DNA from 3 places in the Robertmurraya sp. GLU-23 genome. Region 3 is predicted to be linked to each of the others. Evidence: riboswitches for the same ligand, from Rfam matches in the RefSeq annotation. Region 3 holds a riboswitch; each other region holds the start of a gene.
What was found. Region 3 has a riboswitch for lysine ahead of ACVBAX_RS00500 (aspartate kinase). Riboswitches for the same ligand answer to the same signal wherever they lie in the genome.
Positions count from the first base shown of each region.

Region 1: another riboswitch for lysine. It lies ahead of ACVBAX_RS14705 (transporter substrate-binding domain-containing protein); the one in region 3 lies ahead of ACVBAX_RS00500 (aspartate kinase).
Region 2: another riboswitch for lysine. It lies ahead of ACVBAX_RS14080 (amino acid permease); the one in region 3 lies ahead of ACVBAX_RS00500 (aspartate kinase).

Region 1 covers NZ_JBRKCV010000008.1:166,727-176,966, forward strand. The annotation lists gene ACVBAX_RS14670 (hypothetical protein) at 506-739, shown strand; gene ACVBAX_RS14675 (DUF3231 family protein) at 999-1,547, opposite strand; gene ACVBAX_RS14680 (sigma-70 family RNA polymerase sigma factor) at 1,785-3,845, opposite strand; gene ACVBAX_RS14685 (hypothetical protein) at 4,068-4,265, opposite strand; gene ACVBAX_RS14690 (hypothetical protein) at 4,451-5,251, shown strand; gene ACVBAX_RS14695 (amino acid ABC transporter ATP-binding protein) at 5,323-6,057, opposite strand; gene ACVBAX_RS14700 (amino acid ABC transporter permease) at 6,078-6,821, opposite strand; gene ACVBAX_RS14705 (transporter substrate-binding domain-containing protein) at 6,883-7,719, opposite strand; lysine riboswitch at 7,825-8,007, opposite strand; gene guaD (guanine deaminase) at 8,198-9,565, shown strand; gene deoD (purine-nucleoside phosphorylase) at 9,655-10,240, opposite strand, start outside.
Region 2 covers NZ_JBRKCV010000008.1:37,140-47,379, reverse strand. The annotation lists gene ACVBAX_RS14125 (4a-hydroxytetrahydrobiopterin dehydratase) at 1-250, shown strand, start outside; gene ACVBAX_RS14120 (MFS transporter) at 267-1,463, opposite strand; gene ACVBAX_RS14115 (NAD(P)/FAD-dependent oxidoreductase) at 1,670-2,788, shown strand; gene ACVBAX_RS14110 (nuclease-related domain-containing protein) at 3,012-3,998, opposite strand; gene ACVBAX_RS14105 (cupin domain-containing protein) at 4,150-4,491, shown strand; gene ACVBAX_RS14100 (fatty acid desaturase) at 4,531-5,583, opposite strand; gene mscL (large conductance mechanosensitive channel protein MscL) at 5,840-6,229, shown strand; gene ACVBAX_RS14090 (DUF4395 domain-containing protein) at 6,715-7,149, shown strand; gene lepB (signal peptidase I) at 7,325-7,864, shown strand; lysine riboswitch at 7,946-8,126, shown strand; gene ACVBAX_RS14080 (amino acid permease) at 8,240-9,664, shown strand; gene ACVBAX_RS14075 (amino acid ABC transporter ATP-binding protein) at 9,803-10,240, opposite strand, start outside.
Region 3 covers NZ_JBRKCV010000001.1:101,629-111,868, forward strand. The annotation lists gene uvrC (excinuclease ABC subunit UvrC) at 70-1,842, shown strand; lysine riboswitch at 1,907-2,087, shown strand; gene ACVBAX_RS00500 (aspartate kinase) at 2,204-3,433, shown strand; gene ACVBAX_RS00505 (YslB family protein) at 3,505-3,957, opposite strand; gene ACVBAX_RS00510 (succinate dehydrogenase cytochrome b558 subunit) at 4,286-4,894, shown strand; gene sdhA (succinate dehydrogenase flavoprotein subunit) at 4,964-6,724, shown strand; gene sdhB (succinate dehydrogenase iron-sulfur subunit) at 6,727-7,488, shown strand; gene ACVBAX_RS00525 (acyl-CoA thioesterase) at 7,609-8,073, shown strand; gene gerE (spore germination transcription factor GerE) at 8,211-8,435, shown strand; gene ACVBAX_RS00535 (MarR family winged helix-turn-helix transcriptional regulator) at 8,614-9,063, shown strand; gene racE (glutamate racemase) at 9,074-9,871, shown strand; gene ACVBAX_RS00545 (GerMN domain-containing protein) at 9,978-10,240, shown strand, end outside.

The DNA.
Region 1 (10,240 bases), on a different contig from region 3:
TGATTCTTAAGAAAAATAAAAATTCCTTTAAAGAGTATGTTTCTTAATGGTAAATTTACATTCAATATAAAAAGACGCCTCCTAATTAAAGTAAGCAAATCATAACCCCAATCCCATAGTGATTGGGGCTTTAATAAATCTTATTAAATCAACGATTATTTGAATTATTCTACATGAATTAACATAACAGTTATCCGTCTAAATCTCAGTATGACAATATCTATTGTCAATTGTTTATTAGAGTGCGAATTCTTCTGTTAAAATACTCCTGTTTTGAATAAACCACTTATTCGGACAACAATAGGCAATTTCCCGTTCTTCCTGTCCGAATCTACTTCGTATTCGGACAACAATAGGTAATTTTACATATGAAGGCTTTACCCAATACAGCAAAACCCCTGTTACCTTTATTTTACAATTAATATGATAGATAAACAAAAACGGATGTATAAAATCTATCAATCTGGAAATAATAAAAATATAATTATATTCGGAGCGTGATTGTATGCTGAAAAAATATTTAGAAACTCGTGGTATTAATAAGGAAACCATCTTAATCTCCCCCATAACGGGTCGTACGTTTTCCATTGAAAGATTAATAGAAAGTCTAGAAAAGAAAGGCAACGAGGAAACTTTCCTTCATGTTCTTAACATCTTGCCATTTAGAAACGATACACAATTACTAATTAACTATTTATCGGGAATTGGAGAAGGCTACTTAAGAAAAATTGCTTTGTAAGTTCTTTTATTTTCGCAGATGAAATACACTCAGCAAAAGAGGTGCAAGAGCAATCGTTGTCTTAATAAGTCTTACGTGGCTAAATAGATTTTAAAGCTGTCGACAAACTTCGGTGTTTTAAGTTTGTCGACAGCTTTTATTTCGGTTGCCTTAGGAATTAGGAGAGTTTCCTGCTCTTTGTCTTTCATCCCAGACCCCTCCTTATAGAATTCATAATAGGTTCTCCAGCTTATTTTAATAAGTTAGTTAAGTATAGTTTTTATGGTGCACCTGGAGGATAGTAATATGGAGGTACCTTTAACCACCCTCGCTTACGCATAAGTGTTTTTAATGTATTTCCAAACATTGACCATTCTAAATAGTATTGTAACCACATAATCCCTACATCACTACGAACAGAATCAGCTTGGCCTTTAGAGCATGCTTGTAAACATATAACAATCTTAAAGGCTACTCCATTGGCCAGCTCATTATCCGTTAACTTTACACCTAAAGGAATATGAGTGGGATGAGAGTCTGGTTTGGATGATGTCACATCCGGTAAAGGAATTCCCTCTCTTCTCATAAACTTACTTAGGTTTTTTACTTGAGTCTCACATATTTTAATCAAATCATTCAGCATTTCCTTCATTTCATCATCAACTGTTGTGTTTAATCCCATTTCTTCGTAGCGTATGAACTCTTCTACCATAGTTAAATAAGTCCAACAGTCTCCAGCCTCAATAATATGTAAGGGTGATTTAGGTTCATTAGTTGTATCTATTGATATTTTTAGAGCGTTCCAAGCTGCCTCAAAAGGATTAGACATGAACACACACCTCCATACTTTTATCTTTCCAATTAAATTGAAAAGCATGTATATTGAAAGTCTGTTTTTTTTAAGCTAATATGCACCTTTAATACATTTTTCATAAAGATAGTACAAGCAGCAAATGTTGTTTGAATGCGCAGTCATAATTGAAAGTATATCTTTAACGACTTAAGCTTAATACATGGACCCCTTTTTTTTGGTACCATTTGTGATTAAATGGATACATTTAATATGTTATTCCAACGAGATCTTCACAATATCATTCAAATATTTCATTGTATTATATCCATAAATATCAATTCTTTTAGGGATCATGTTGCTGTCGTCTAACCTTATGGTTTGGACGGTTTCAAAATGACGGGGTTGCTCAATTTCTTCATAAGAGAAAGGGGTGGTATTCATGTCGTATATTACCCCATTCTTGTCAACTAGAACTCCTTCTGTTTCCATGCTCATTGACATAGCCATACTTTCATCTTCCCCAACAATATTGATTTGAAGTGACTCATATGCCCGATTCTCAACTTCATAATTACTTAAAACAATCGTCGTAGGCACTCCCACTTCTACTTTATCGATGCTGATCGTACTTCCTGCATATTCAAAGCTTTGAGGATATGGCTGAGCCATATCAAGTTCGATGCTTTTATCGTCTTCCATTGTCAAATATGCAGATTCCAGTTGAACGCTCATTTCTTTTGGTTCTTCTCCTAATAGAGAATCAAATTGCGCTTGGAAGGTATACCAATTCATGTCAGGCTGTGAATTCATTGGAATCCCTCCAAACATATCTATTTTTACGATCTTATTGTTGACTTCAAGGTCGTTAAAATTAAGGAACTCTATCCGTTTCTCCGTCTGCTCTCTATTAATGCTATATTGTAAAGAAGTTGCCGTTGGTGCAACGATTAATTTCTCAAATCGAACAGGAATCCCTTCGATATGAGTTTGTCCACCTAATGTATATTCCTTGGAAGGTTGTTTGGTTACTGGGATTTCGAAGTTCCATTCCCCTGTTTGATATTGATTGTTCCCGTAGCCCCAATATTGACTCTCCACATAGGCATCTCGATTGATCTCTAGAAGCTTATTGATCTTCAAATGGATGGTCTCGTTATCCTCCTTAAGTGGTAGTAAACTAATTTTCCCCTGATAAACATTCTTTTTCCCTTTATTTACATCCGATTCAAGATCAGGCGGAGAGTATTTCGGATAGGTATCATGGTTCATGATTTTATATGTGTTCTCCACAATAACCCCATCATCATAATTCATAAAATATTGATGATCTTCATTTGTATCTTCTATTTCATAAAAAACTACCGTCTGAATATCATCAGCTACCACGCCTTTAATCTCCACAATCACCCCGTCACTTTCCGCCTCCAGGTCTACCCTTTGACCCAGACCCTGTTGTAAAAAGGCACGCAACTGCTCATCTTCTTCGGTCCATGTATAATAGAGGTTGGAGAACAAACCGGTAAAAAAACCTATACCCATCAGCACTGTGAATACACTTGCAAAAACGAGCGCAACTTTTTTACGTTTTTTGTTCTTTTGTCGTCTGCGATTCTCCTTTTCTGCTAGTCTCCCTTTGACATTCTCCATGAAATCTGATGGTATATGAAAATCGCCCATCCGATCGGCATGGTTTAATAGCGATAACCTGACATCCTGAAAGGTAGCTAAATCCTCCTGACATTTTTCACAGTGATAAATATGCACTTCAAAATCGACCCTTTTCGGCCGCTCCATCGTTCTTTCTAAATAATCAATGTAATCCTTATGGTACTCTTTACAGCCATTAAAGGATTCTTCACTCTCCGTTTGTCTAAGAGATCGGATTCCGGAAAACAGACGACCTTTTATCTGATCCACTGAAATTCGGAGAATGCTTGCTGCTTCCTCCTGAGAAAGTCCTTTTACATATCTAAGGACCATGGCATCTTTTTCATCACCATTTAGTTGGTCAAGTGCCTTAAGTAACTCCGGACGAGGATCCCTTTCCTCTCGAGCCTGTATGCCATTATCCTGGGAAAGCTCTCGGCAGTTTTGTATGAAAAGGGATGTAACCCACAAATCGAATGATGATTCATGTTTAAATCGAGACCATTCCTTATGAACGTTTAAAATAGACCGGTAGAATAGCTCTTCTATTTGGTGCTGTTGATTAAGATAGAACCGCCCTAGCGTATAGAATGAATGCTTATGCTGCTCGAACCAATCGATAACTGGTTCAATGCGTTTTTCTCTTATCGTAGTGATAGAAGTGGAATCTAATTTTGTCGGGATCATATTTGCCCCCCTCTAACAATTTTTGGAATACTATATTCTTATTCTAATTCTTTATGGTCTATATATCTATTTGAAAAATGATATTCCTAGATCTAATAAGCACATTTATCCTACTTAATGTGAAACGAAAAAAAATTCAATCAAACGTTTGATTGAATTTTTTTTACTATTTAGGCGCGTCGTATGATACTGGAACCGGTCCCATATTACTTGTGTCCCTGTTCAATCTTCCTCAATAACCCTAGCCACATCTTTACCGCAATTTTTACATTTACCTTTTAACACAATACCGAAATCATGCTCTTCTATTAAAAAAGCAGTAATCGTTGTTACATCTGAGCAATTCCCACACCAAACATTACTTAGTAGACTATTTCTTATCTCTTTTGGAATGGAAAGCCATTTTTTATTTGCATCCATCTGTAAAACCCCTTCTATAATTTTTTTACCATTACTTAATTTAGACAAAATAGAATCAACGTAACGTAACTCTCACTACATTCTACTCCAAAACTGTTCAAAAATCCGTCACAAATATCCAAAAACCACCCTGTCCTTTTGAACCGCCCTTCTCTATATAAACAATGAAGGGACGGTGCCAAGGAATGAATTTGAAAAATGGCGGTATTGAACAATTCGAACAGTATTCTCAATTTTCTTCTTTAAAAGAATTTAATACTCATATGGAAATGTGGTTGGCTGTTCACAAGGATGATTTTTCTAAGGGAGAGCGAGTTGGCTTAAAGCGACTCGTTCGTTTTGCTGCGAAAATCCCTGGCGTTTGCAATGCCAAAATTGGGACCGTATTAAAAGCAATTTATGAGGAACACAACGGGTACGGTATCTCACGATCTACTTTCAAGCGAATGATTCAAAAAGCGATTGGTTTAGGACTATTGATCGTTCATGAAACCGAAAGAAAAAATGGTTCTCAGTCTAGTAATTTGTATGTATTTCAACCTTTTCCTACAAATGAACTACCTAAGGAAGATAATTTGAACCACCATAATAAAACTAGTAATCCTTCTAAAACTAAAAATATAAAGATTAAAGAACGTAAAGAAATGGATTCATCCGAACCTACAGAGAATACGGATAACAAGCCTCTTGATTTCACTTACACAAGTGACCGAGTTCCTTACTCCTTCTCTCAAGTCGTCAGATACTTCTTTCCAGAAGCAAAGCAGATTGAAGAATTCTGGAGAATGGCCCAAATTTCTGCCTATCGAAATAACTTTGAAAGCCAAACAGATCTCGTGATAAATATGGCCGTTCACTCCTTTAAACAAATGATTAGTAAGCTCAAAGGAAGCACCATACAAAAACCTATTGCCTATTATTACGGAATCCTGAATAAAAAGTTTGAAGAGCTTTATTTTGAAGAGTTATATGAATTGGGGTTTTGAGAGTAGTTTTCTAAATGAAAAAAACCTCCAATTGCTACTATAACAATTGGAGGTGCAGTTAGTATAATTGCTTAATTTAATGTACGCTTCAAGAATTCTCTTGTGCGTTCTTGGGTTGGATTAGTGAAAATCTGCTCTGGAGTGCCTTCTTCGGCAATCACTCCTTGGTTCATAAAGACCACTCGATCCGATACTTCTTTGGCAAATTCCATTTCATGCGTCACGATCAACATCGTCAGACCAGATTCTGCGAGTTCCTTCATGACTTTGAGAACTTCCCCTACCATTTCTGGGTCAAGAGCAGACGTTGGTTCATCAAATAGCATCACATCTGGGTCCATGGAAAGGGCTCTAGCAATGGCCACACGTTGCTTTTGGCCACCCGATAGTTGTTTGGGTTTTGCGTTAATATATTTATCCATTCCAACCACCTTCAAGTACTTCATCGCTACTTTTTCGGCTTCTTCCTTGGAGCGTTTGAGTACTTTGACTTGTCCTACCACACAGTTCATTAGAACATTGTGATTGTTAAAAAGGTTAAATTGTTGGAACACCATACCTAGATGCTGTCGGTAAGCCGCTACATCATGCTTGTCATCTAGTATATTTTCGCCATGATAAATAATTTTTCCGCCGCTTGGTTTTTCTAAAAGATTCACACAACGAAGAAGAGTGGACTTACCAGAACCTGAGGAACCGATAATGGTAACTACTTCTCCTTTGTTCACTGAAAAATTAATGTCTTTTAATACTTCATGAGTTCCAAAGGATTTGTTTAAATGCTGAATATCAATAATCTTTTCCAAATTCTCTCCTCCTTCTCTCATTACTTTTGAGCCACTTCTATTTGTGTTTCGTTAACAATCATCGTATAGCTTTCAGAGCCATCTAATTTCTTTTCAATATATAGCAAGATTCTTGTCACGATAAAGGTCATCACAAAATAAATCAGACATGCGACGAAGAACGATTCAAAATATCTAAAGTTATTGCCTGAAATCGATTTGGTAACGAAAAATAATTCGGTCACGGAGATCACATTCAGAACGGACGTATCTTTAATATTAATAACAAATTGATTTCCTGTGGCAGGTAAAATATTTCGAATGACCTGTGGCAATACCACATTCCACATCGTTTGTAGATGATTCATTCCGATCGCATGTGCGGCTTCAAACTGTCCTTTTTCAATCGACACAATTCCACCACGTACAATTTCCGCCATATAAGCTCCTGTATTGATCGATACGACAAAAATAGCCGCCACAAACACATTCATATCGATACCGAATGCCATGGCAGATCCATAGAAAATAACCATGGCTTGTACAATCATTGGTGTTCCACGGAAGAATTCTATATATATGGAAATAATTAGGTTAATCACTTTTAAAAGTATCTTTTTCCCGCCACGTTCCGGCATAGGAATCGTTCGTATAACGCCTGCTAATAATCCAATCATTGCTCCAAAAATCGTTCCAACCAGAGCAATCAAAAGGGTTAACCCAGCACCACGAAGGAACATAGGCCAGTTTTCCGCAATGATTTTAATAACCCACTCAAGGCTCATTATTTCTCCTCCTTACCGTATAAAACCGACTGTATACTTATATACAGCCGGTTCCTGAATTCTATTTTGCTGCTGGTTGATTCGTAATAGCAGCATCCATGATGCTTGTTTGTTCTTCCTCTGAGATACCTGCTAAAATTTCATTGATCTTTTCTGTTAAATCACTGTCTTTTTTCAAACCAACAGCGATTGCTGTATCATCTTCTGATGTTTCGAAACCATCTTCAAATTCAACCATTACATAGTTTTCATTGGCTGCTGATGCACTAACTCCTTCTGGACGTTCTGAAACGTAACCATCAATGATCCCTGATTCTAAAGCAACTCTCATGGCCGGGAAGTTGTCCATCGCCGTTTTCTTGTTTACACCTTCGATTTGATCAATCACATTGTAGTGGAATGTATTTAATTGAGCTGTGATCTTCGCACCTTTGAAATCTTGGATCGAAGTAGCATTTTCATACTTGCTGCCTTTTTTCACAACCATTACTAAATTTGACTTGTAGTAATTATCCGTAAAGTCGATCGTTTCCTTACGCTCAGCTGTTGGTGACATTCCAGCAATAATCGCATCAATTTTACCTGATGTTAAAGCGGGTACTAAGCCATCCCACTCAGTTTTAACAATCACTAATTCTTTACCTAAACCTTCAGCGACTTTCTTAGCGATTTCCACATCATATCCACCAGCATACTCTGCAGAACCATCAATTTTAACTCCACCGTTAGAATCGTCGTTCTGAGTCCAGTTAAAAGGAGCATAACCCGCTTCTAAACCAACTTTAAATGTATTATCCTCTGATGATCCAGAATCAGAACCATTACTTGATCCACATCCGGCTAATAATAGAATCGATGAAACTAATAAAACTATGAATAATGATAACTTGTTTTTCATGATGTCTTTCCCCCTGTTATTTTATCGTACTAAAACAAAAAAACGACCTGAGATAAACTCAAGTCGCGTTATGCATAGTTGTCCTAAAGTCCCCTCTTTTATCCCAAATGAGATAGCACAACTCAATAAACGACTAAGTTTATCAAGACAGTCCTGCAGCTCTTAACTACAGACCCAGCATGTAATACTCGAGAATATTACAAACTTCGGCGACATTTCCTTCTCCTTAGCATCACTGCTTCTCAAACTCCACTAAAGACTGTTAAATATCGCGCCTCTACCCCACTGTAAAAAGTGAGGTCTTATTCAATTATCTTCTTATACTACAATACTATCTTTTAGTTCGTCAACTAGGTTTTTCTGGTAAGGTTCTACTTTATCAATAGATCATTTACTCTTATAAAAAATGTGTTTAAAATGGACTACGTTTTATCATTCCGTTACAATGGCCAATGTAGCGAACATTAGGAGGGTGTTTATGAGTACATATACGCATGTTTTTCACGGAACTGCTTTTTCTAGTTTTTCTCCTAAAAAAATTAATACATTAAAAAATTATTTATTCTTTGTGAATTCAAATGGAATGATTGAAAAAATGGTTGGACCTGAACACGAGGAATATCAATCCTTGTTAGCGGACTACCAAGGGCAGGAGAACTTTCATCAGTTAGCAGACGGGCAATATTTCCTCCCCGGTTTTGTGGATTTGCATGTCCATGCCCCACAATGGGCGCAATCAGGGACAGCATTGGATATTCCCCTCTACGACTGGCTTCACACGTATACATTTCCTTTAGAGTCCAAATATACAGATTTAACTTTTGCCCAAACAGTCTATGAAGATCTCGTAAATACACTACTTGCCAACGGCACAACGACAGTCCTTTACTTTGCAACCGTCCATAAAGAGGCAAGTCTATTATTAGCGGAAATATGTGCAAAAAAAGGACAGAGGGGTTTAGTAGGCAAGGTTGTCATGGATGATCCTGAACAAAACCCTGACTATTATCGGGATGCAGATGCCAAAACCGCGATAGCTGATACAGAGGAGTTTATTTTAGCAGTGAAGGAGCTAGCTAAAACAGTTAAACAAGGTGTGTATCCCGTTGTGACTCCTCGCTTTATTCCAAGTTGTTCGGACGAAGCACTTAAGGGCTTAGGGGAACTCGCAGCTAAGCATGATACACATGTTCAATCGCATTGTAGCGAAAGTGACTGGGCTCATAACTATGTACAAGACCGTTTTCACAAACATGATGCATTTGCCTTGCATGATTTTGGATTATTAGGTAAGAAATCTGTAATGGCTCATTGTAATTTCTTAGATGACAATGATGCAGAGCTTTTTGCTAAAACAGGAACAGCGATCAGCCATTGTCCATTGTCAAATGCCTACTTCGCAAATAGCGTGATCCCGATCAAACGTTTTCAGGCTATGGGTATTGATGTTGGATTAGGAACCGATATCTCAGCTGGCGCGACTCCTAGTCTTTATGATAATGCCAAGCAGGCGGTGGTCTCCTCTAGAATGCTAGAAGACGGGGTAAATCCGGCTCTTCCTGCCGAGGAACGGGGTGTACCAAATTCCCGCATTTCCATTCACGAGGCCTTTTACTTGGCTACAGCCGGCGGGGGAGAAAGCTTAAGCCTACCCATTGGGCGAATTCAAGAAAACTATGCATGGGACGTACAAATCATTGATACGAAATTACCAGCAGCCTGCCTGCCCATATTCGCTGAAAATGAAGAGTTAGATGATATTTTCCAAAAAATAATGTATCTTGTCCGTCCTGAACATATTCGGGAAGTTTGGGTACAAGGGGAAAAAGTCCAATCACGGCCTTAGGGATTGGCATTTAAAGGAGCATACGCAACGCCACATTGCGTTATCAATGTGGCGTTGCTGTTTGCCATTGCAGTGTGGTGAAGTAATTTTTATGCAAGCTCCAAAGCAATTTCCATCATTTTTGTAAATGACGTTTGTCTTTCCTCTGGTGTTGTTTGCTCCTGCCTAAAAATATGATCACTAATAGTTAAGATACAAAGAGCATTAACACCCGCACGAGCAGCATTTAAATATAGACCAGCCGATTCCATTTCCGCACATAAAATGCCCATTTCACTCCACTTTTGCAAAGCTTTCGGATCAGCATTATAAAATACATCACTAGAAAGAACATTTCCCACATGAACATGCTGTCCCTGTTTATCCGCAATTTTCTTCGCCTTTTCTAATAACTCAAATGACGCAGTAATTGAATATTGTCCTGGAAAATTGAATTGATGTCCGTAATTAGAATCTGTTGATGAACCCATCGCAAAGACAATATCATATAAATTCAAGTTATCTTGTATAGCACCTGCAGAACCAACTCGAATTAAGTTTTTCACTCCAAAGACGTTAATTAGCTCCCATGAATAGATACTCATGCTAGGTGTTCCCATTCCCGTTCCCATCACAGAGATTCGCTTTCCTTTATATGTACCGGTAAACCCTAGCATGCCACGAACTTCATTGAAC
Region 2 (10,240 bases), on a different contig from region 3:
GCCTGGCTGGAAATGGGACGAGGGTAAATGGATGAGCAAGAAATATCGTTTTCAAAACTATTTAACGGGTGTGTCCTTTGTGAATGAACTAGCAAATTATTCGGAACAGCGTAATCACCACCCGTTCATCTCGATTGATTATAAAGTAGTAACGATTAAACTAAGCTCTTGGAATGCAGGAGGTCTTACTTCGCTGGATATAGAAATGGCCAGGATCTTTGATGAAATTTACGATCAATTTGTGGAATAAGAATAGGCGGGAGTGCTTAATGCGCTCTCGCCTTTTGTCTTCCAAATACAGTGTAGTAAAGAAGGATTGCAATAAGGACAGAAATGGCTGATGCGATGTAGATGCTATGGTAGTCTAAATAGAAAGCAATTTGTCCGAACACGATTGAGCCAATTCCCACGCCTAAATCGAAGAAGGAGAAAAAGGTAGCATTAGCCATTCCGCGCCTACTAATAGGAGAATTTTGAACACTCCAAGCTTGAAGAGCTGGTTGAACGGTCCCAAAGCCTAACCCATAAATAATGGCCGCTAAATAGAGGATCGTGCTATTCGGAACCCAGGCAAGCAGGATCATGGCAGCCATAATCATGATCGAACCAGCCGGGAATACCAAGCGATGTCCTTTTTGATCATAGAGCTTTCCAGCAAAGGTTCTTGAGATGAGAAGAGCAATGGCATAAAGAAGAAAGTACCATTCAATTCCTTCAATTCCCTTTTTCACTGTATATAAAGGAAGGAAGGAAGCGGTTCCACCAAACGTCACAGTGATAAAAAGAAGCAATATCGAAGGAGGCAAGGCGGTTTTTTCGTAAAGGTCGAGCTTTTTATGATTGGTTGTAGTTACTGGTTCTACGGGTTTAAATCGTATACGAGAAGATAAGGCGACCGCAACTGCACCTAGTACTCCGCAAATTAAGAAGAGTTCAGTAAAGCTAAGATAACCTACAAGCGCTAGTCCGAGTGTTGGCCCCATGGCAAGGGCTAAGTTACCAGAAAGGCCGTAATATCCCATTCCTTCCCCGCGACGTGTGGGTGGGATCAGATCGGTCGCGATTGTACCTGAAGCAGTCGTGGAAAGTCCCCACCCTACTCCTTGAATAATTCTTAAAATAAATAAGAGAACAAGACCTCCAGCAATCCCGAATGCTCCAGTGGATAAGACAAAAATTCCTAATCCAACAAGATAAATAAATCGGCGCCCCTTACTTTCTAGTGCATGCCCAGCGTAAGGTCGAATTAGAAGGGCCGAGAAAGTAAAGATTCCCACAACCACTCCAATCAGCTGGTCATTTCCACCTAGGTTTTCCACAAATAATGGAATGGTGGGTAATGTCATTTGAAAGCCAAGGAAAACAAAAAAGTTAGATAAGCAAATCAGAATAAAGTCTCGAGTCCATATTTTCTCTTTCCCTTTTTCAGAAGGTGGAGCTTGTTCCGCAAGAGGTGTGCTCATAACCATCCACTCCCATTCAGGAATATCCCGTTTCTATAATTCATTCGTTAACCTAAATATATGTACATTTTTACATAAAAATGGTGATAAATCTATTATAGACAATGACTTTTCGATTTACTATCCTTTTGAGTTACACAGGATTTGAGCTGATAAAGAACGTTTAGTAATATTAATGTTATTACAATAGGAAATAGGTGTTCATGATGGGAAGAATGATTGTATTAGGATCAGGAATATTAGGTGCTTCGGCAGCTTTTCATTTAGCATCAAAAGGAGTAAAAGTGATCCTTGTTGACCGTGGTGAGGTGGGACAAGCAACGAATGCGGCCGCGGGAATTATATGCCCATGGATTTCGCAAAGGCGAAATAAGGCATGGTATGAGTTAGTGAAGCACGGGGCGCGTTATTACCCTGAGTTAGTTGGAAAATTATCCTCTTACGGAGTAGGGAATACAGGATATCGAAAAGTTGGAGCCTTAAGCCTTCATACAAATGAGGAAAAACTGAAACAAATGGCAGATAGGGCCATCAAACGGAGAGAGGATGCACCGGAGATCGGTGAGGTGAACATCCTAACTTATGAAGAAACAAAGAAGTTGTTTCCTCCCGTTGCAGAAGGATATGGAGCGGTCTATGTTTCCGGCGGAGCTAGGGTAGACGGAAGACTCATAAGGGATGCATTAGTAAAGGCTGCGGTTCAGCTGGGGACGGAATACGTTCGTGGGAATGCTACACTCCTATGTGAGGATAATGGTGTGAGCGGCGTGGTCGTTAATGGAGAGCGGTTAGAGGCTGATGGAGTGCTTGTCACCACAGGAGCTTGGGCACGAGAGGTGTTGGAGCCTGTTGGAGTGAATTTTCAAGTTTCGGGCCAAAAAGCACAGATTGTTCATTTAGAGTTACCGGGTGTGGACACATCCGATTGGCCGGTTGTTATGCCTCCGAATAATCAGTACTTACTAACGTTTGAAGAAGGTCGCGTCGTTGTCGGGTCTACACATGAAGACAATAAAGAATTTGATACGAGAGTCACAGCTGGTGGCTTAAATGAAATGATCGGAAAAGCATTGGAGTTGTTTCCGGACTTAGAGGAAGCAACGGTTGTTGAAACGAGAGTGGGCTTTCGTCCATTTACCCCCGACTTTCTACCAGTGATTGGGCCGGTTCCTGGACTGAAAGGTGTTTTCGTCGCAAATGGACTGGGAGCTTCTGGCCTGACGAGCGGCCCGTTCTTGGGTAGCGAGCTCGCAAAACTCGTTCTTGGAGAGGAAACCGTTCTTGATGTGAGTCGCTATTCGGTGGAGGGGGCGATTGGGGATTAGAAGTTTGGGGGGCGGAAATAAGTTCTGGGAAAAAGTTGCCTGGCGCGCAAATAAGTTCCCAGGATCGCAAATAAAATGCCTGGCGCGCAAATAAGTTCCTAGGATCGCAAATAAAATGCCTGGCGCGCAAATAAGTTCCCAGGATCTAGGATCGCAAATAAAATTTCAGAATCGCAAATAAATCCTGAGAATCGCAAATAAATTCTCAGGATCGCAAAAATCCTTACTTTTTCTCAGGGAAGAACTTCATTTTTTTCGGAAAATGATACTTTTTTCCTTTGAGGGTTCCACTTTCAGATAAATGTAGTGATTTTAAGAGGCGACTTGCGACAAAAGGAGAGTCAATTTGAAGGAAATCACGACATTTTGCATTTGTTATCGTAGGGGAGATTAGTAACCAATAATCATGCAACGCCTCAAGATGTGCTAGGCGATCTGAATGGCCACAGTTCATGCATGTCCAGCGACCTTTTTTACGCTGCATCCTAAATAATTGACAGCTAGGACATTGAACTCCTTTTACAAGTTCATCTGCTTGAATTTGGAATTTCTTTAACACATCGTATTCCGCTTCTTTATGGTCCTTTAATAATTTTCTACTTAATTTCTTAAGTTGTGAGGTTTCCATCATCTCCGTTTTATATTTGGACTGTAGCTCCGTTAATCGTAGAGGGAGCTTATTTGCGTGAATGACTTGCTTAAAAAGATAAGCTTTTCCGGGATCTGTACTAATAATAGTAGATGAATTACTAACTACAATTAGGTATTCCACCGGCATGCTATAACCTAGTTGTTGAAAGAGCCAATCTCCCATTAGAGATTGGTGCCTACGTGCTTGGGCTATTGGGTCTGGGAAAGCTTCCTTTTTGTCATTCCATGTGCGAATAAGTTGACCGAATTGAGAGTCAAAATGAATTTCTCCGATAATGTTCTTGGTTTCAATGATTAATGCAAAGGTAGGAAAAAGGATGAGAACATCCATCTCAAATATAGATTCATGTTGTTCGAGGCGAAGGTTATGAAAGAGATAGGAGGTTGGGGGAAGTTGGTGAAAATAATAACAGAGAGATCGTTCACCATAATAGCCGGCTTTTCGTTTGGCTAAGTCAGCTAGTATCTGTGGATACTGATGATGAGTAGACAATATTCTTTTTTCTAAACACTGTACCGCTTGAAGCTTTAATGGAACCGTTAATTCTTTTACAATCAATTGGCATCTTCCTTTCTATTAGCATCATCTATGCATTCGACAAAATCCCCCTTTTTTCCTCTACCGTTTTCTCAAAAAGATTGATTCAAATCACATCAAAATATTACGTAACAAGATATGATTGATTCATATAGAAGGAAAGGAACTGATCATGATGCAAAAACAAAGCTTATCTACTTTTATCACATATAATGAAGAAAAATTTACGAAACGAATTATTTTTAAAGAAGGGGAGAGTACGGTATTCGTCTTAAACTTTTCGGGAAATCAAGCACTGCCTGCCCATAAACACCCTGGAACAAATGTGTTCATTCAGGTGGTAGAGGGAGAAGGAACCTTCCGTGTGGATGGAGAAAGTTTGGCTGTATCCAAACATGATGTGATTCATTTTACGGGGGAAGAGGAAATGTCTTTCGTGAATGGTGGGGGAAATACAAGCTTGTATGTGATGCTAAACAAGATTCCAGATGAAAGATATGTAAAAGAAATCTAAAAAAAATGCTCACCTAACCAGGTGAGCATTTTACTTTATTTATTTCTCGTCAGCTGTAGGGTGCTTTCCGCTTAAGTGCAGGCTAGCTTTTCCTTCTTCGAGAAGATGTTGAATGTCTTTGAATTTTACAAAGCGCTTATTTTCATCATCAAATAATTTGAAGTGAATGGACTCAAGACTTGTACCTAGAGTAACGGTTGTTGCTTTTTGTAATGGTGGCGTTGATTCATGTGCTTTTTCTAGATTGTAGTTCGGAACCTTAGGTGCTAGATGATGCACATGGTGAAAGCCGATGTTTCCAGTTACCCATTGCAAGATCTTTGGAAGCTTGTAATAAGAGCTTCCTTCAACAGCCGCCTTCACATAGTTCCACTCTTCTTCGTGTTCAAAATAGCTGTCTTCATATTGATGTTGTACGTAAAATAACCAAATTCCTAATGCACCAGCAACAAACAAAATAGGAGCGTGGACAAGAAGGAAAGCTTTCCAGCCAACTAACCAAATCATAAACGCATACAACACAACGATCGCAATATTATTGAAATAAGTGTTGAGACGCTCTTTACGTTTTGCATCTTTTACATTAATACGGTTGGTAACAAGGAACAAGAATATCGGTCCTAGAACGAACATAACAAACGGATTACGGTACATTCTGTATTGAAGACGTTGAGTTGGTGTAGCAGCTAAATACTCTTCAACTGTCATGACCCAAATGTCACCAATGCCACGCTTATCTAAATTTCCACTTGTTGCGTGGTGGATATTGTGGCTTCTCTTCCACTGTTCATAAGGAAACATCGTTATAATCCCACTGATGTTTCCGATTAGGGCGTTTGCTTTACGATTTTTAAAGAACGATTGGTGACAGCAATCATGGAAAATGATAAAGATTCGAATCACAAATCCAGCCGCAACAATAGCGAGTGGCAACGTTAGCCAATAAGAAATTGAAAGACTTGCGTACGCTAAGTACCATAAACCAAAGAAAGGAATAAATGTGTTTATCATTTGTTTTATACTTTTACTTATATCTGACTTTTCAAAAGGGACAACGCTTTTTCTTAATTCAGCCGTTTTTTGCTTGCTCATAAAAGCCTCCTACAAGGTTTTGAATTTATCTACTGTTATTGTAGTGTTTATGAGCTGGTCATGAAAAGGCATAAATGTATAGAGTAGGACATGACAAATGTCATGTTTCAAGAAAAATTTCAAAAGAAATGACTGGAAAACCCTATAACAATTCGAAAAATGTAGACATCTTCGTTTCATGAGCATAATTTTACATACGTTCCCTAATTCAAGATATACTAGTCTGTATGTATACATTTAAATAGGAGGACATAAAATGTGGCAGGATTTTAAGAAGTTTGCTTTAAAAGGAAATGTGATTGACCTGGCTGTCGGGGTAGTTATCGGTGGGGCCTTTAGTAAAATTGTTAGCTCGCTTGTAGACAATATCCTTATGCCGATTGTAGGGCTTTTATTAGGGGGCTTTGACTTTACAAAGCTCGAATATACATATGATGATGCAACCATTAAATATGGTCAGTTCATACAAAATGTCGTTGATTTCTTTATTATTGCTTTTTCCATTTTCCTCTTTATAAGATTATTACAGAAGTTTAGAAAGAAGCAAGAAGTAAAATCGGAAGTAAAGGCACCAACAACGGAGGAAAAATTGCTTTCGGAAATTCGTGATATTTTAAAGGAACAACAGCAACAAAAGGGTGTGTAAAAAAGAAGCGCTATGTCGTATTAGCATCATTATTGGTATATAAAAATAGGAAAACTCGCCAAATTGGCGAGTTTCTTTATTAACATAAAAGTTGCTGACTCCTGCATCTAGGTTCAAGTGGGGGCCTCACTTATCGGTTGGGGGAGCAGGTTAAGCACCGGAGCGGATAAATAGACGGAACATTTCCGTTTAAACTAGTAACTATTACTAAAGAAGGCTTCAATAGACGGAGAGATTCCGCCTATTGACTTTAAAACTTCGAAAATGGGGGATTTTGCTTTGCATAATCGGAAAACCTCCTCTTATTTACTACGAAACCTACGCCATTTTGCATTTAACCGGAAAACCTCCGCTTATTTTACAGAAAAGATTTAGGCCAATTATCATTTTTTCCTTCTATTAGTGTCATCCTAATTTGTATACAAATGCCTGGATATTCGGTAAAATAAATTACCAACTAATCCTATAATAAAGGTGTGATATAGATGTCAGCTAACGTCGTTCGTACGATTCCCAAGCCACTTGTGCAAATCAACCAGTCGATCATAGTCCTCTCCGTTATCCTTACATGGGTGACAAATATGGAATGGATTTTATTGATTCCTCTACTTTCAGGTGTATGTGGAGTTATTTTTCGTATCAATCCAATCATGGAGGTAGCGAAGCGGTTTTTAAAAAGGGAACCATCAACGTACCTGCAAGAAGATTGGGAGCAGCAGCAGTTTAATCAAAAAATCGCCATTCTATGTTTAGGGGCAGGTTTTATGGGGTTTGCCTTTAATCTGCCAGTGGTAGGATATATATTTACAATATTAGTCGCGATTGCTGCGACCGTTGCCCTTTTAGGTTTTTGTATTGGTTGCTTTATTCATTATCAATGGAAAATGTATCAATACAGAAAATTGAAGAGTCAGCAATAAGGATAGATGAGAAGTCAGCACTAGTGCTGACTTTTTTATTTGGCATTTCCTAGATATTTTTGGTGAATCTTGTCTAACGATTTATGGGCTGAGAGTGAGCTTTGGTAACCGTGGGTAATAAGTGATTATGATAAAATGTAAACAAGTTTATTACATAAAAAGGGAGCAGAATAGGATGGGAGAAACTAAGAAGAGGCAAGAAATAATTAGCTGGGGTAAATCGGTGTTTATTGCTTTCGCTATCGTAGTCGTCGTTCGTACATTTGTCTTTGCTCCTTATATTGTGGATGGTGCCTCTATGGAACCAACTCTTCACGATCAAGAGAAAATATTTGTTAACAAAGTCAATACCGACAAAATTGAACGTGAGGACATTGTGATTATTAAAGGAGAAGGCGAAAATTACGTCAAAAGAATTATTGGCTTGCCTGGTGATATGATCGAAATCAGGGATGATCAGTTACTAATCAATGGCGCTGTTCACAGCGAAGAGTATTTAGAGAGTAATCGGGAGCAGGCGCATGAACAAGGTAGTGTGTTAACGGGAGATTATGGGCCTACTATGGTTCCGGAAGGTCATTATTTTGTATTGGGTGACAATCGACTTCGCAGTATGGACTCAAGGAATGGTCTTGGTTTTATTAAGAAGGAAAAGATTGTCGGAGTTAGTGAGTTTGTGTTTTATCCGTTTAGTGATGTTCGAACGGTACAATAGCAATTAATCCCATTGACATAAAAACGCTCATGAATTATTCTAGTAAAGCATTTTAAATTAAATATGATCCTCATCAGCTCAAGATGAGGTAGAGGTTGCGAAAAATATTAGTAGGTTGGATGAGAGCCAGAGGAGCTCCATGATTTCAGTTGAAAGGAATTTTCGCCGAAGCACTATAATTCTCTGACTATAGTAGCTGGGACTACATCGAATAGGTGTAGGACTGTCATAGCTCGAAAAGCTATGTTGAACTATCCATTTGCCTGATGCGTTTATTGTAAAGCACACTGTACTCACGTTTTGGTGTGTTTTTTTATGTTTATTAGGGCCTCTATACTTGAGAGATGGGGAAGTATAATAGAAAGGAATATTATCATGGGAAAACAAACGAAGTTAGGTTTATGGATATTAACGGCATTAGTCGTTGGAAATATGGTAGGTTCGGGTATCTTTATGCTGCCACGTTCACTATCAGAAGCGGCAAGTCCGGCGGGGGTTATTCTCGCTTGGTTATTTACAGGAGCGGGAGTGTTAGTAACTGCGCTGGTGTTTGGGAATTTAGGAATGAGAAAGCCAAATTTAAATGGTGGACCACAAATTTATGCGAAAGAGCTTTTTAAACCAAATTCTAGAGGGTCTGTTCTTTCTGGGTTCATGGCGACTTGGGGTTATTGGATTGGTAACTTAGCGGGGAATATTGCGATCATTACAACATTCGCTAGTTATTTATCAACGTTCTTTCCAATTTTAACGAGTCAGGCTGAGTTATTTACCGTTGGTTCGTTTATTTTAAAGGTTGGTAATGCCTTAACTTTTGTGGTTTGTTCGATTTTATTATGGGGAACTCACTTCATTATTTTACGAGGGTTAGAAAATGCAGGGAAGTTAAACTTCATGGCAACAGCTTCTAAAGTGGCAGGTTTCTTCATCTTCATTATTGTTGCGTTGTTTGCATTTGAGGCTTCGCATATGCTTCCTATGGTTGAGCCACGTTTCGATGAGAGTGGGGCAACGGTCGGACTGATGGGTCAGATTAGCAATGCAGCGGTTGCTACCCTTTGGGCGTTTATCGGTGTGGAATCGGCGGTTGTTTTTGCGGGACGTGCCAAGAAGCAAATTGACGTCAAGCGTGCAACGATTCTAGGGTTGTTCATCGCGTTAGCCATCTATATTGGAGTAAGTACATTAGTGATGGGCTTACTAAGCCAAGAGGCGTTAATTGCGTCGGACAAGCCATTAATTGATGCGATTGTCTCCGTGCTTGGACCTGTTTCTGGAAAAGTGTTAGCAGGTATTGGATTAATCAGCTTATTTGGTTCTACCATTGGTTGGGTGATGTTAAGTGCAGAAGTTCCGTACCAAGCAGCGAAGCAAGGTCTGTTTTTACCTTCTTTCTTAAAGGAAAATGAGAAGAATATTCCGGTGTTATCAATGATTATCACAAACTCATTGGGACAGTTATTTATTTTCTCAACGATTTCAAATTCCATCTCTGCGGCGTTTGACTTTGTTATTTATATTGCAACCTTATCTTACCTGGTTCCGTACTTCATTGCAGCTGTATTTCAGTTAAAGCTAGTGATCACAGGTGAAACGTATGAAGGCCAAGCAAGATCAAAAGTGGTGGACGGTGTCATTGCTTTACTAGCGACCTTATATTCAGTATGGGTGATCTACGCGGGTACAGCAGACATCAAAACCTTCATGTTCGGAGTGGCTCTCCTTGCAAGTGGAATCTTCTTCTACGGCCCAGTAGCAAGAGCACACAAACAAAAACCAAAAACCAAAAAAGCAGCCTAACGGCGGTGACAACGGCGGTGACAGACACCACCAAAAGACAAATGAGGCCAAAGTGTCCACGGAGGGTGTCTGTCACCGCTCGTGGACAAAAAGGGGTAGAGTGTCCTTCTGGGAAGGACACTTTACCCCTTTTCTTGTTCAACGTGCGACTTTATTAAGAAACTGCTGCGTTCTTGGGTTGGTGGAGAGGGTGAAGATTTCTTCTGGTGTTCCTTTTTCTGCAATTAGTCCTTGATCCATGAAAATGACTTGGTCTGCTACGTCTCTAGCGAACTCCATTTCATGGGTAACAACGACCATCGTCATTCCTTCTTCAGCAAGATCCTTCATGACTTTTAACACGTCACCAACAAGCTCCGGATCTAGCGCCGAGGTGGGTTCGTCAAATAATAAGACTTTCGGATCCATCGCCATTGCTCTGGCAATCCCCACACGTTGCTGCTGGCCACCTGATAATTGATGAGGGTACATTTCCGCTCGGTCGCTCAGTCCAACCTTGGCGAGTAAATCGAGAGAACGCTTTTTGGCCTCCGATTTTGAGCGTTTTAACACCACGACCTGTCCCTCCATTACGTT
Region 3 (10,240 bases):
CCTACTATATATCCCCTCAAAAAAACTTTATAATAAAATCAGAGTGTTTTGTAGTTGGAGGTGTACCTTTTGAATGAGATGATAAAAAATAAACTTGCTTTATTACCTGATCAGCCTGGATGTTATTTGATGAAGGATCGGCAAGGGACAATTATATATGTTGGTAAAGCGAAAGTATTAAAAAATCGTGTCAGGTCGTACTTTACTGGATCTCACGATGGAAAAACGCAAAGGCTCGTTTCTGAAATTGAGGATTTTGAATATATCGTTACATCGTCCAATATTGAAGCACTAATTCTCGAGTTAAATTTAATAAAGAAACATGATCCTAAGTACAATGTGATGTTAAAGGACGATAAAACATATCCTTTTATTAAGTTAACTGCAGAAAGGCATCCACGCCTGATTACAACTCGTAAGGTCAAAAAGGACAAAGGGAAATATTTTGGTCCATACCCGAATGTGTCTGCTGCGAACGAAACAAAAAAGCTTTTGGATCGAATCTATCCTTTGAGAAAATGCTCAACATTGCCTGATAGAGTATGCTTATATTATCATCTTGGACAATGTTTGGCTCCTTGTGTAAAGGAAGTAAAAGAATCGACCTACAAAGAACTTGTAGAAGAAATTACAAAGTTTTTAAATGGTGGTTATAAGGACATTAAAAAGGACCTTACACTTAAGATGCAAGCTGCTGCAGAAGAGCTTGATTTCGAAAGAGCAAAGGATTTCCGCGATAAAATAGCCCATATAGAAGCAACAATGGAAAAACAAAAAATGACAACGACTGATTTTACTGACCGAGATGTGTTCGGCTATTCGGTTGATAAAGGGTGGATGTGTGTTCAAGTATTTTTTGTTCGCCAAGGCAAGCTCATTGAGAGAGACATTTCCATGTTCCCTATTTATGGAGAAGCAGAAGAAGAATTTTTAACGTTCTTAGGTCAATTCTACGATCAATCCAGTCATTTTAAACCAAAAGAGATACTTTTACGGGATGAAGTAGATCTAGAATTAGCGGGACAACTTCTACAAACAAAGGTATTGCAGCCGAAACGTGGACAGAAGAAAGACCTAGTTGAGTTAGCTACAAAAAATGCAAGCATTGCTCTAAAAGAAAAATTCTCTCTCGTGGAGCGAGATGAAGAGAGAACGATTAAAGCAGTCGAGCAACTTGGAGAGCAACTGGGAATTTATACTCCTCACCGAATTGAAGCTTTTGATAACTCAAATATCCAAGGAACAGACCCAGTATCGGCAATGGTTGTATTTATTGATGGGAAATCAGCAAAAAGAGAGTATCGAAAATACAAAATTAAGTCTGTTGAGGGTCCTGATGATTATGAATCGATGAGGGAAGTCACAAGACGCAGATATTCTCGTGTGCTTAAAGAAAACCTCCCACTTCCTGATCTAATTATGATAGATGGTGGAAAAGGACATGTAGAAGCGGTAAGAGATATTTTGGAAAATGAACTTGGTTTAGATATTCCGATAACTGGGCTCGTTAAAGATGATAAACATAGAACCTCACAGCTTTTATACGGGAAGCCATTAACGGTCGTGCCGCTTGAACGGAATAGCCAGGAATTTTATTTGCTTCAAAGAATTCAAGACGAAGTGCATCGTTTTGCCATCACGTTTCACAGGCAACTTCGAGGGAAAAATGTGTTTCAGTCGATTTTGGATGATGTACCGGGAATCGGTGAGAAAAGGAAGAAACAATTATTAAAAGCCTTTGGGTCGGTAAAAAAAATGAAGGAAGCACACAAAGAGGACTTTTTATCTATTGGACTTCCACAAAATACAGTAGATCTGTTAATGAAAAAATTACAAGAATAGCATTGTCGTCACTAGGAGGCTGTGCTATAATTAGGAAAATTTTATATTAATCACTTAATCGTTAAGTGAAGGTAGAGGTGCGAGCACCAATAGTAACAGCTTTGAGAATACTGAGATTCGATGAGAAGCTGTGAAAGGGGATGTTCGCCGAAGTGGATAGGTCTCTGAATTGCCGTATCTGCTGGTCCTGTATTGAATAAATACTGGATTGTCAAGACAGTATGTCTTGGAGAGCTATCTCACTGTGTATAAGTCCGTATTTTTGTACGTTCATTCACGCAGCCATGAGATATCTCTCATGGCTTTTTTTGTATTTTCAAAAAAGGCACATGAAAGAGATGAAAAGAAAGTAGGGGTAAATATGGGATTGGTTGTCCAAAAGTTTGGTGGTACATCGGTAGGAAATGTTGATCGTATTAAGCATGTAGCCGATCGAGTAATTGAAGAAAAGATGCGAGGGAACGACGTAGTAGTCGTTGTGTCTGCAATGGGGAAAGCAACAGACGAATTAGTGGGTCTAGCAAATCAAATCTCAAGCCGTCCAAGCAAACGTGAAATGGATATGCTTCTCACGACAGGTGAGCAAGTCACGATCGCATTATTGTCGATGGTGTTAATAGAAAAAGGCTATGAAGCAATATCCTTTACTGGTTGGCAAGCAGGAATTGAAACAGAGGCAGTTCATGGAAATGCTAGGATTTTACACATTAATACAACTAAAATTCAAACTGAGCTACATAAAGGGAAAATAGTAGTCGTAGCCGGCTTTCAAGGAATCGCGATTGATGGGGCGGTGTCAACTCTTGGTCGAGGTGGATCGGATACAACAGCAGTGGCATTAGCAGCCGCATTAAAAGCTGATAAATGCGATATTTATACCGATGTAACAGGTGTATTTACAACAGATCCACGTTATGTGAAAGAGGCAAGAAAGCTTAAGTCTGTTTCTTATGATGAAATGTTAGAGTTAGCTAACTTAGGTGCGGGAGTGTTACATCCAAGAGCCGTTGAATATGCAAAAAATTATGCGGTCCCACTTGAAGTGCGGTCAAGTATGGAGCGAGAAAATGGAACGATAATTGAGGAGGAAGTATCAATGGAACAAAGTTTAGTTGTAAGAGGTGTTGCTTTTGAAGATGAAATTACGAGAGTAAGTGTTTTAGGCCTTCCAAATGGATTAACAAATCTGTCAACGATCTTCACCATCTTAGCAAAAAATCATTTGAACGTGGATATTATTATTCAAAGTATGACGAATGAATCAACGACAAACTTATCTTTTTCTATTAAGAGCACAGATTTAGAAGAAACTATGGCTGTTCTACAAGCTAATAAAGATTCCTTGAAATATGCAAGTATAGAAGCAGAACCAAACCTTGCAAAAGTATCGATTGTTGGTTCAGGGATGATTTCCAATCCTGGGGTTGCAGCAGAAATGTTTGAAGTGCTAGCCGCAGGGGGGATTCAGGTAAAGATGGTAAGTACCTCTGAAATTAAGGTTTCTACAGTGATAGAGGAAGCACAGATGCTGAAAGCAGTTGAAGCACTTCATGAAGCATTTGAGTTGTCTGGAAAATCTGTTAAAGCATAGAAGCAGTGCGGTAAGTTAAAAAATGAGACAAACTAAAAAGCTTTCATAAAAATATGAAAGCTTTTTAAGTACTATTCAATAGAATCTTTTCTATCCCAACGTACAGTGAAGGAAACCGTAGCGAGCTTTTTCTTCGGGTGTTCATACGTTTCAGTAATTACCTGTTTTTGTTCTTCCATTTGTTGAGCCAAGAATCCTGCTTCCAATTGGAATTGACAGTCTGGATGCTCTTTAAAGCGATTTTTGATTAAGTCACTCGATAATTCAAACTCAAGCTCATTCTTTTTTTCAGATTTAATTTGTAGTGTGCCCCAACCTGCCTGTTGGAAAAAAGTAATAATTTCTTCGACCGACTGCAAAGGGTACTTTCTGGCTAAAGCCTTACCTGCCCAGTATAAAATAGAAGCTGTTTCTCTTCCAAGAATGTCTGGAAGAAGCACTTCTCTTAGTAATTCATATCCAAAGGCTGGAACAAGTGCAGGATCTGTGGCCGAAATAGGTTGTTCTAATTTCAATTCACTCAAAACATGTCCCCCACTTTCTATTATTCTATTATATACGTTTTCCGGGGAAATACGCATGAAAACAAAAAAAACTGATTTAAAAAATTTTTACATTAATTGTTATATCAATATAAAAGAAAGCGCTGTAAGATGTTTGTATATAAGCATTAATAGCGATATCAATATATTAAAAATATTTTGTATATATAGAGCATTTTATGTATCCGTTTTCTTGACGCTCTTTCATGTTGGGAGTAAAATGAACATGTCACATAATTGTAAAAATTATTGTAAAAAAAACGGATATTATTTTAGTCATTCCGTTTAATTTTTAAGGGGGGTAAAGTTCATGGCAGGAAACCGAGAGTTTTTTTATCGAAGATTACACTCGCTGCTTGGAGTCATTCCAGTTGGTCTATTTCTTGTGCAGCACCTTGTAGTCAATCATTTTGCAACTGGGGGGGAAGAATCATTTAACAAAGCGTCTCATTTTATGGAGAGTTTGCCGTTTCGATATGTATTAGAAACGTTCGTGATTTTTCTACCTTTATTATTCCACGCAATTTACGGGCTTTATATTGCGTTTACAGCAAAGAATAATACGAGTAATTATGGGTTTTTCCGCAATTGGATGTTCATGCTTCAGCGTATATCTGGAGTAGTAACACTAGTATTCGTAACATGGCATGTGTGGGAAACAAGAATTGCAGCAGCATTTGGTGCAGAGGTTAACTTCAATATGATGGAAAGCATTCTTTCGAATCCATTTATGCTCTGGTTCTATATCATCGGTGTGCTTTCAACCACCTTCCACTTTGCAAATGGACTATGGTCTTTCTTTGTAAGTTGGGGAATTACAGTTACACCACGTTCTCAACTTATTTCTACTTATGTTACATTAGGCGTTTTTATCGCCCTCTCCATAGTTGGTGTGCGCGCTATTTTTGCATTTATTTAATTTAATAGGTTCTAATTTTTATAGAAACGAACGGGATATACTTTGATATTAGTTAAGGAGTGACTCACGATGGGTAAAGGAAAGGTGATCGTAGTCGGCGGCGGTCTAGCTGGCTTAATGGCAACAATTAAAGTTGCGGAAGCAGGAAGTCCGGTCGAATTATTTTCATTAGTTCCAGTAAAACGTTCGCACTCTGTTTGTGCCCAAGGTGGTATTAACGGAGCGGTAAATACAAAAGGTGAAGGTGACTCTCCATGGGAGCACTTTGATGATACAGTATACGGCGGTGACTTTTTAGCGAACCAACCACCAGTTAAAGCAATGACAGAAGCCGCACCAGGAATTATCCATTTGCTTGATCGTATGGGCGTTATGTTCAACCGTACACCTGAAGGGCTTTTGGATTTCCGTCGCTTTGGTGGAACACAGCATCACCGTACCGCTTTTGCTGGTGCAACAACCGGGCAACAACTTCTATATGCACTAGATGAGCAAGTACGTCGCCACGAAGTAGCTGGTTTAGTTACTAAATATGAAGGATGGGAATTTCTTGGGTCTATTATTGACGATGAAGGGGTTTGCCGAGGAATTGTTGCTCAGAATCTCACATCAATGGAAATTAAGTCATTTGCAGCAGATGCTGTAATTTTGGCTACGGGTGGTCCTGGGATTATCTTTGGTAAGTCAACAAACTCAGTAATTAACACGGGCTCAGCAGCGTCCATTGCCTACCAACAAGGTGTGTATTATGCAAACGGAGAGTTCATACAAATTCATCCAACTGCGATTCCTGGTGACGATAAATTGAGACTTATGAGTGAATCCGCTCGTGGAGAAGGTGGACGAGTTTGGACGTATAAGGATGGAAAGCCATGGTATTTCTTAGAAGAGAAGTATCCAGCTTACGGAAATCTTGTTCCACGTGATATCGCCACTCGTGAAATCTTTCACGTCTGTGTTGATTTGAAGCTTGGTATTAATGGGGAAAACATGGTTTATCTGGATCTTTCTCATAAAGATCCAAAGGAACTAGACATTAAGCTTGGTGGTATTATCGAAATCTATGAAAAATTTATGGGTGACGATCCACGAAAAGTTCCTATGAAAATCTTCCCTGCTGTCCACTATTCTATGGGTGGTCTTTGGGTCGATTATGATCAAATGACTAATATTCCTGGGTTATTTGCTGCTGGAGAGTGTGATTATTCTCAGCATGGGGCAAATCGTCTTGGTGCGAACTCCCTGTTATCAGCTATTTATGGAGGCATGGTAGCTGGTCCAAAGGCGTTGGATTATATTAGCGGGTTAAGCAAGAACGTTGATTCTATTTCTTCTTCCCTCTTTGATCGTTATGTAAAAGAGGAAGAACAAAAGTGGAATAAGATCATGACTTTAGATGGTAATGAAAATGCTTATGTACTTCATAAAGAGCTGGGTGAGTGGATGACAGACAATGTAACTGTAGTTCGCCACAACGATAAACTATTAAAAACAGATGAAAAAATCGTAGAGCTACTAGAGCGCTATGAAAAAATTAATATTAACGATACAGCTAAGTGGAGCAACCAAGGTGCTATTTTTACACGTCAGCTTCAAAACATGCTTCAGCTAGCGAGAGTTATTACAATTGGTGCATACAACCGTAACGAGAGCCGCGGTGCCCACTATAAACCGGAATTCCCAGAGCGTAACGATGAGGAGTTCTTAAAGACAACCATGGCTCGATTTGTGGATGCGAAATCAGCACCACACTTCCATTATGAAGAGGTTGACACTGGTTTGATTGCTCCAAGAAAGAGAGACTACTCTAAGAAGAAAGGGGATAACTAAACATGTCTGAAAAAAGAACAGTCGTTTTTAAAATTACAAGACAGGATAGTCCTGACACGGCCCCTTACGAAGAAGAATTCGAGTTAGACTATCGTCCAAATATGAATGTCATTTCCGCACTCATGGAAATTCGTAGAAACCCAGTAAATAAGCAAGGAAAACATACTACTCCAATCACTTGGGATATGAACTGTTTAGAGGAAGTTTGTGGTGCTTGTTCGATGGTGATTAATGGAAAGCCTAGACAATCATGTACAGCACTAATTGATCAGTTAGAACAACCGATTCGTTTAGAACCAATGAGAACTTTCCCTGTTGTTCGTGATCTTCAGGTTGACCGCAGTCGTATGTTCGACTCTTTAAAGAAAGTGAAAGCTTGGATTCCGATTGATGGCACTTATGATCTTGGACCTGGTCCGCGTATGCCAGAAAGAAAACGTCAATGGGCATATGAGTTATCGAAATGTATGACATGCGGTGTTTGCTTAGAAGCTTGTCCAAATGTAAACAGTAAGTCAAACTTCATTGGTCCTGCTCCTCTTTCTCAAGTTCGATTATTTAATGCTCATCCTACAGGTGAGATGAATAAAGCAGAGCGTTTGGATGCAATCATGGGTGATGGTGGACTCGCGAATTGTGGGAATTCACAAAACTGTGTCCAGTCTTGTCCAAAGGGCATTCCTTTAACAACATCTATTGCTGCATTAAATAGAGATACAACGTTCCAAGCATTTAAAAACTTCTTTGGAAGCGATCAAGTATAAGAAGATTTATCTTTAGCCCCTTTGTATGTCAAAGGGGTTTTTCATTTGTCAAAAGAGAAGGTCACTTGTATAATCAAAGAATGAACAATCATTCATTTTTACCAATACAAGGGGGATTTTATGAAAAAGGTGAGCTATATCCACGATTTTGCTACTTGGGAACAAGGTTTCTCCTATTCTAACAAAATAAAAGTTCGCTTTTCAGAGACAGATATGTTTGGACATATGAACAATACGGTTCCATTTGCATATTTTGAAGAATCGAGAATTGAATTTTTTAAACATATTGGCATTATGCAGGATTGGGTGCAGAAAGAAAGTACAACGATTCCGATTGTTGCTGATCTACAGTGTGATTTTCTTAATCAGGTTTTTTTTGACGATATTCTTGATATTTTTGTGAAAATCGAATCAGTTGGGAACACATCTATTGACCTTCATTACTTAGGGAAAAAGCAAAACGGGGATGTATGTTTTGTTGGGAGAGGAACGATGGTGCAAATGTGTAAATGTACCGGAAAGGGAGTTCCTTGGACGGAAGAAACAAGGGGTCGATTTAGACAATCGAACAAAATTCTATCATAGTATTTTTCATAAAAATAAAAATGCTTTCTTTCAAGAATTATAGTCACTACAACCGCCTGTTGCACATAAGATATGGTGACTAAATATATACCCATCCCGCTGTTCATAGCTGGCGAAGGCAAGGAGGGTTACAATACTTGAAGGAGAATGAATATACTCACAAGCCGTTACTCACCAAACGTGAAAGAGAAGTGTTCGAACTGTTGGTACAAGACAAAACAACAAAAGAGATCGCGGGAGAACTTTTCATAAGTGAAAAAACGGTTCGTAACCACATTTCGAATGCCATGCAAAAGCTTGGTGTTAAGGGGCGATCACAAGCTGTTGTAGAGCTCCTTCGAATGGGAGAGCTAGAACTATAATTCTAGACCGGCTTTCATATTGGAAGCCGGTTTACAATTGTACCCAAATACATTCATAAAATACATTTCTATACTTCCTTCTTGAATTTTAGTGAGAAAAAGGTGAAAATAGTTTAAAAGGCTAGATATGATTATTATATAATCATGATCTGAACTCTCAAATAGGGGCTGTGTATTTATGAAAGTAGAAGAAACAAAAGAGATAGAGATTTTTGCTGATATTGAAAAAGATTTGCGTTATATTGCTGGAATTATCAAGCAAAAGGGTAGAGAAATTTTAAGTAACTATACCATTACTCCACCTCAGTTTGTTGCACTTCAGTGGTTATTTGAAGAAGGTGATATGACAATTGGTGAGCTTTCAAATAAAATGTTTCTTGCGTGTAGCACGACAACAGACCTTGTTGACAGAATGGAAAAAAACAAACTGGTTTTGCGTGTGAAGGATCCGAATGATCGCCGTGTGGTTCGTATTCACCTTTTAGAAGAAGGAGAACGAATTATTGACGAAGTGATAAAGAAGAGGCAGGTATATTTACAGGAGGTTTTAGTTAACTTTAATAGCGAAGAAGTGATTCTCCTGAAAAACAACTTAATGAAATTACATCAAGAAATGAAAGAAGAATGAGGCGAGATGTTTGAATCAACCGATCGGAGTTATTGACTCTGGAGTTGGCGGATTAACTGTTGCGAAGGAAATTATGCGCCAACTGCCAAATGAGCAGATTCTCTACGTAGGAGACACTGCAAGATGCCCGTACGGCCCGAGGAGCGGTGATGAGGTAAAGAAATTCACATGGCAAATGACGAATTTTTTAGTGAACAAGGGAATTAAGATGTTAGTAATTGCATGTAACACAGCGACTGCAGTTGCCCTAGAGGAAATTCAAAATGAACTTTCCATCCCAGTTATTGGTGTCATTTATCCAGGTGCTAGAACGGCTATTAAGGTAACAAAAAACCACCAAATTGGGGTTATTGGGACTGTCGGAACGATAAAGAGTAATGCATATGAAATGGCTTTGAAAACCATTAATAAAAAATCTAAGGTTACTAGTCTTGCTTGTCCGAAGTTTGTTCCTCTCGTTGAAAGTGGAGAAGTGGATGGACCAATTGTGAAAAAAGTGGTAGCCGAGACGTTGGCGCCTATTAAAAATAAAGGTCTCGATACATTGATCTTAGGCTGCACACACTATCCATTGCTTGAAAAGATTATTAAGAAAACAATGGGTCCGACTGTGTCTGTTATTAGCTCTGGTGAGGAAACGGCACGTGAGGTAAGTACCATTCTTTTTTATAATGGGTGGCTAACGCCGAATAGGGACGAGCCCCAGCATCAGTTTTATACGACTGGATCAAAGCCTATTTTTCAGCGAATCGCAACTAACTGGCTGCACGCAGGTGAATTGTCTGTAGAAACCATTAAACTATCTTAAAGCAAGTCTCCATTTGGGAGGCTTTTTTTATTTTTTTCTAGTAATCGGTCTATTTTTTAAAAAGGCTCGTATACATGTAGTACAAACTGTCTTGGAGGGATTATGGATGTCAAAGCATAAAAGTACGACCATTGTATCAGCTGTCATTGTTTCGTCCGTTTTATTATCTGGATGTGGTTTATTAGGAGGAGAAAAAAAGGAACAAATCGATCCTCCAAAAACAGTCACATACACAGAAGATAATGGAACCGCGAAAGTAGTCGAAACGGCAGCCTCAGAAAAGAATAGCGAAGAAGTTGCGGAAAAAGGCGTTATGACTGAATTATATTTAGTAGATAAAAATGGCTATGTAGTACCGCAAACAATCGA